Regions from separate parts of the Ferrovum sp. genome, predicted to be linked through region 2. Evidence: riboswitches for the same ligand, from Rfam matches in the RefSeq annotation. Region 2 holds a riboswitch; the other holds the start of a gene.
The links. A riboswitch is a leader RNA that binds a small molecule or an ion and turns the genes downstream of it on or off. The one in region 2 is predicted to bind cobalamin.

Region 1 (3,124 bases), on a different contig from region 2:
GCGATCGAGTACCTGACCGCCGGTTTCAACCTGATGAACCCATCGTTGAAATGCTTCACCGGAAGTCGCCACGGTTTCAAACATCATGCCGGAAAAACCCTGCCCGCTGAACTGGGTGTTATAGCCCTGAAAGACGCCGGGTTGGTCGGCGATCAGATGCAGGTGGGTTTTCATGCCGGCCATGGCGTAGATCTGTCCACCCAATTGCGGGATGAAAAAAGAACTCATCACCGCATCGGACGTCAGGCTGAAGTGAACGGGGACACCTGTGGGAATGACCAGTTGATTGACGGTGGCAATGTGCCACTCCGGGTAGATGAACAGCCATTTCCAGTCCATGGCCACCACTTGTACTTCGAGCGGGGGTTGCTGCGAAGCGATGGGTCGATAGGGGCTCAGGGCATGGGAGGATGTCCAGACGAGATAGCCCAGCACGGCTACGATCAGGGTCGGGATGGTCCAGACCACCCCTTCGATGAGGATGGAATGATCCCAGTCAGGATCGTAGTCTGCCCGCGGGTTGGAGGCGCGGTATTTCCAGGCGAACAGAAAGGTCATGAGAATGACGGGAACCACCACCAGCAGCATCAGGCCCAGGGCCGTCAGAATCAGGGTTTTTTCGTGGTCGGCAATCGTGCCACGCGGGGTCAGCACCGCCCATTGATCTCCGCAGTTTCCGGTACACGCCCATAACCAGGAAGGGCAAAGCAACAGCGCGCCTGTCCATGGAATGATCCATTTCTTCATCGATTCCTCCCTTGGCCTTCGTGGAGTTTAACAGGCCACCTGCCGAAAAATGATTACCCGCCATGATCTCAGAAGGGGGGTGTGCCAGTTGTATCAAATCCTTTTCGGGACACAGCACGAAGTCCGACGGGCTTCTGGCGAATGGTTTATACTGCATCCATTGATACAGGTGCCACTGTGCGCGTTATCGCGTCCAGAGGTGAAACGGGAAGTTCGGTGAATGCGGGAAGACCCTGCATGATTCCGGCGTAGCCCCCGCTGCTGTAATCCTGAGGAGTACCTGAGAGCCACTGCGCCGTTGAGGGTGTGGGAAGGTGGGTGCTTCGTCGAAGGTAAGCCAGAAGACCGGCCTGTATTCATTGAAGTGTTGTAGCCACGGGGTGTGGGCGGTAACGGGTCAGGCGAAGGCTGGGTTCTTTGCAATGGCTTGAAGATCAGGGATGTCTGCCGATCACTCGGTATTCCTGCCTCACTCCCTTACTGTCTTGATCATATAAGGGAATCGTCATGCATATCGAACCAGGTTATATTTCTTCCGCCAAAATCGCCGTGGCGAACGTGACGGCACTTGGGGTTTTGGGCAGTCAGAGTCTTGCTCTGCTCCGCCAGCCCACGATGGTGATTCGTACCGCCATTGCGGCGGTTTTTTTCACTCTGTTCATGCAGATGTACCACCTCCCGGTCGGCCCCTCGGAATTGCATTTCGTTGGGGCCATGCCCATCTACCTCATCTTCGGCTTCGTGCCGACCCTGTTGGGTTTCGGCCTGGGCCTGCTCCTGCAGGGGCTCCTGTTCGTTCCCACGGACCTCGTGCATTTGGGGGTGAATACCCTGTCGCTGGCCATACCCCTGGTGCTGCTGCATGGCACGGTGGGACACCGTTTGAAAACGGCCGATCTCAAAACCATTCTCAAACTCGATGCGCTTTATTACAGTGGCGTGACCTTGATGGTGGGGTTCTGGCTGTCGCTCAGCGAGATTCCCACGCCACTTTCGGCCTGGGCCACCTTTGCGGCTTCGTACCTGGTATTGGTCCTGATCGAGCCGGTAGTGACCTGGACCCTGCTGGTTGCTTTCAAAGGTCATCGGGACTCCCCCATTGCCCGCCACTGTCTCGAGTATCGTGTTGAAGCTCTCGTGCGCTGAGCATTGGACGTTGTCCGGGGCGTCGGATTCTTTCAGGCAAGGTTGGGAATCTCATGGCGGGTAAAGTATGGTTCGTTGGGGCGGGCCCTGGGGATCCCGAACTTCTGACCTTCAAGGGGGTGAAGTTGCTGCAGCAGGCAGATGCCATCCTGTATGCAGGGTCTCTGGTGAATGAAGCGGCCACCCGTTACGCGCCCAGCCACTGCGAAATCCGGGATTCCAAGGGCATGACTTTGGAAGAGATTACCGCATGGCTGATCGAACGGGCGGCTCGCCACGTCACCGTGATTCGCCTTCAGACGGGAGACCCCGGGCTCTATGGCGCATTGGTGGAGATGGTGCGGGCGTTGGACGAGGCTCGAGTCGAGTGGTCGGTGGTGCCCGGTGTTTCTTCTGCATTGGCCGCTGCTGCCGCGGCAGGAGAGACGCTGACCCTGCCGGAGGTGACCCAGACCGTGATCTTGACCCGGGTGGCCGGACGCACGCCGATGCCTGCCGGGGAAGATCTGGAGTCCCTGGCCGCACATCATTGTACCTTATGCCTCTTTCTGTCCATCACCCTCTTTCCCGAGATCCAGCGTGCCCTGCGCGCGGCAGGATGGGCGGAGGATAGCCCGGTGCTGGTGGTACAAAAAGCCAGTTGGCCAGGGGAAGAAAAGATCGTGCGGGGGACGTTGGCCGATATCCGTGAGCGGTGCCGGCGGGAAAAAATTGGCAGTCAGGCCATGATCATCGTCAGTCCCGCCTTGGGGGCCCGGGGATGGGCCGAAATCAAACGTTCGAAACTTTACGATGGCGCGTTTTCCCATCGTTATCGCAAGGCAAGCAAGGAATCCGGAGATCTCTCATGAAGAATGAAACCATTTTGCTGGTGGGGCATGGTTCCCGGGAACGGAGCGGCAACCAGGAAATCGAATCCTTTGCGGAACAATGGCGCTGCCGCCAACCTCAGTGGAATATCGAGGTCTGTTTCATCGAATTTGCGGAGATTCTGGTTGAAGAGGGATTGAGTAGGGCAGCCCAGCGCGGCGGGCAGGTCGTGGTCGTTCCGCTCATTCTGAATGCGGCAGGTCACGTCAAAATGGAGATTCCGGAGCATATCGAGCAGGCGCGTCTGCGTTATCCGGCGGTGGAATTCATCTATTGTCCGCATCTGGGGGCGAACACCAAAATCCTGGCAATTCTCAAACGCAATCTGGCCCATGCCCTGGCCCAATTGGATATGCCGGAT
Region 2 (3,124 bases):
CTGGGTCACCGAAACGAACGACACCTTGTGGCGCTCAAAAATCTCCACCAACCGGGCAAAATCGGCCAGGCTGCGGGTCAGTCGGTCAATTTTGTAAACCACCACAATGTCCACCCGATCCGACAGAATGTCATCCATGAGGCGCTTCAAGGCTGGTCGCTCCATGTTGCCACCGGAATAACCGCCATCGTCATAGTCGTCGGGGACCGCAATCCACCCTTCGGCGCGCTGGCTGGCAATATAAGCTTGGCCCGCTTCCCGCTGGGCATCCAGAGAATTGAACGACTGATCGAGACGCTCGTCGGTGGAAACCCGCGTATAGACCGCACAGCGTTTCCTGGAAGCCAGGATATTCATTTCGCCCTCCGCTCAGTTTTCACCAAACCAAAGAACAGCGGCCCAGACCACTGCGTTCCAGTGATGTGGCGGGCTGTCGCCGACAGACTCTTGAAACGCCGCCCCTCATATTCGAATGACCCATCAGCCAAGGCTGTCACCCGATGTTCGCGGTTATCGAACTCGCGCTCAAACACCGTACCGGGGACAACCCGAACACCGGTCGTCTTGCGAACCTTCATCCTGGATTGGGCCTCACCGATGCGCAACAACTGCTGGTGCACTTCGGGCTTTATGCCACCAAACGCCTCCTCCTGAATCTTGTAGGCCACGCGCCCTTCAACATAACTCCGGTTGTGATGATTGGGGCGACGCGGAAAATACTGGTCCCACAGCGACCACAATTCTTTCATCGCCAGTTTCGGCAACTCCGCCACTCTGGTCGACACGGTTCGATTTTGGGCCTTCATTTTTACTCTCCTTCTGGTTGAGACGGAGTCATATGAAGGCGCTTGGGGGCCGAGAAGCCAAGACAAATATCACTCTCTCGCGGACGTGTGGAATCCAGCCTGGCGATCGCTGCCGCCATGATGGAAGCGGCCTCCTGGGCACGCGCTCGCGCTGACATGAGCTCCGGTGGAGTAGGTATGACAGTCATTCTGGGTACCATCCGAGTTGTTAAACCGTCAGGAATAATATCGCCCGGAGGGGGTCAGACAATCATGTTTCGGGGGAAGTGATAGGAAAGACCCAAAAACTTCGCTGAAATATGTCCCAAGCCATTCTCTGACCACGACAGTTTATGTGCCCCTGGCTACATGCTAAAATCCGCCGTGCAAATGTGAGTTGTTTCACATTTGGGGTGCCCAAACCGTGAGTCCACGGAGAGGGTGAAACGGGAAACAGGTGTAAACCCTGTGCTGCCCCCGCAACGGTAAGTTCTGACGACTTCATCACTGTAGTCACTGATTCAAAGGGGTTAACGCTCCTGAATTGGGAAGACGATGAAGTATGGGAACGAGCCCGGAGACCGGCCCCACGCATCAAGTCGCCAGAATGGTCTGGCGCACCGGAAATACTGCGGGGAGGCAGTGTTCGGGTTCAATATCTCGTTTTTCAGGCTATTGGGCTTTTTTCCCCTGGTGTTTCCCTGTTATTTCACTACAGGGAGATTGTCATGTCACATCGTTGTTATTCTTACCGCTCCACCCCTCTTTGGCGCTTTACCCCCCTTCTTTCTCTGGCTGTTTCATGGGCCCATGCCGATGACGGCGTTCCCAACCTGGACCCGGTTATCATTACCGCCACCCGCATCCCAGAAACCGTCAGCGACAGTCTGTCGCCGGTAACGGTCATTACCCGGGCAGACATTGAACGCAGTCAGGCTCAAACCCTGTTCGACCTGTTTCGCGGTCAGGTTGGAATGGATGTGTCCAGTTACGGCGGTCCGGGTCAGGGCATGAGTGTCTTCATGCGCGGCACCGATGCCGATCATGTGCTGGTACTGGTGGATGGCATCAAAATTGGCTCGGTCACCACCGGACAAGCGGCCTTTCAGGATATTCCCGTGGAGTTGATCGACCACATCGAAATCGTCCGTGGTCCACGCTCCAGCCTGTATGGCTCCGAGGCCATTGGCGGCGTGATCCAGATCTTCACCAAAAAAGGGAGTGACACCTTCAGCCCGACCCTGAGTACAGGCGTAGGCAGTTATGGCACCACGTTGGGCAGTGCCTCCCTGAGTGGGGGAATGGGAAATGGCGGGTGGTACAGCGGTGGAGTGTCCGGTTTCGACACCACCGGATTTCCCGCCTGTCACGGCACCAATGCCAACTTTGCCGGATGCGGAGTCACCCCCGACCCCAATATCAACGATGGCTACCACAACCAATCTGGACGCCTGCGCATGGGATGGCATCTGGACAATGGCATGGATGCCGAAGTCAACTGGCTCCATACCAGCGGCACCAGTCAGTATGCCGGTTCCGCCCCGGTCAGTCCCTATGGCCTGTACAACTATCCGATGCAAACCAGCCAGCAGGTGTTGGGAGCGAGCCTGACCTGGAACCCCACCACCACCTGGCAAACCCTGTGGCGCGTGGCCCAGAACCAGGACGATTCAAGCAATTTTTACAACAATTCCCTGAGCGGACAGTTCAACACCACGCGTAACAGCGCCACCTGGCAAAACACCCTGACTCTGGCCACGGGTCAGACCATTGTTGCCGGACTGGATGACCAGACGGATGAAATCACCAGTGCCACCACGGCCTATGGTCTGACTTCCCGCGCCAACCTCGGCCTGTTTTTGCAGTATCTGGGGCAGTTCGGCCCCCAGGAACTTCAACTCTCAGCCCGGCGGGATATCAACCAGCAGTTCGGCACCTGGACCACAGGCAGTGCCGCCTGGGGCTATGCCCTGACCGAACGGGTCAAGTTCACCACTTCCTACGGCACGGCGTTCAAAGCCCCCACCTTCAATGATCTGTATTACCCGGGCTATGGCAACCCCAATTTGCGTCCGGAAACGTCTGGCAGTTTCGATGCGGGCCTGAATGGCAAGCTGGACCAGGGGGACTGGTCTCTGCACGCTTATGAAACCCATATCAACAACCTGATTGAACCCTATCTCAACCCCGTGACCTTTGCCTATTCCGCGCTGAACATCAACAACGCCCTGATTCGCGGGGTGGAAGCCACTTACGGGACGCAACTCTGGGGATGGTCGGTGCGGGCGGTGGGTGACCTGCTGGATGCCACGGACCGAACGGCGGGAGCAACCTATGGC

Region 1: another riboswitch for cobalamin. It lies ahead of M6F29_RS03185 (energy-coupling factor ABC transporter permease); the one in region 2 lies ahead of M6F29_RS05280 (TonB-dependent receptor domain-containing protein).

Annotation. Positions count from the first base shown of each region.
Region 1 covers NZ_DAHVHV010000007.1:24,357-27,480, forward strand. The annotation lists gene cyoA (ubiquinol oxidase subunit II) at 1-747, opposite strand, end outside; cobalamin riboswitch at 898-1,115, shown strand; gene M6F29_RS03185 (energy-coupling factor ABC transporter permease) at 1,255-1,893, shown strand; gene cobM (precorrin-4 C(11)-methyltransferase) at 1,947-2,744, shown strand; gene M6F29_RS03195 (sirohydrochlorin chelatase) at 2,741-3,124, shown strand, end outside.
Region 2 covers NZ_DAHVHV010000016.1:4,717-7,840, reverse strand. The annotation lists gene M6F29_RS05290 (recombinase family protein) at 1-357, opposite strand, end outside; gene M6F29_RS05285 (DUF2924 domain-containing protein) at 354-806, opposite strand; cobalamin riboswitch at 1,180-1,389, shown strand; gene M6F29_RS05280 (TonB-dependent receptor domain-containing protein) at 1,514-3,124, shown strand, end outside.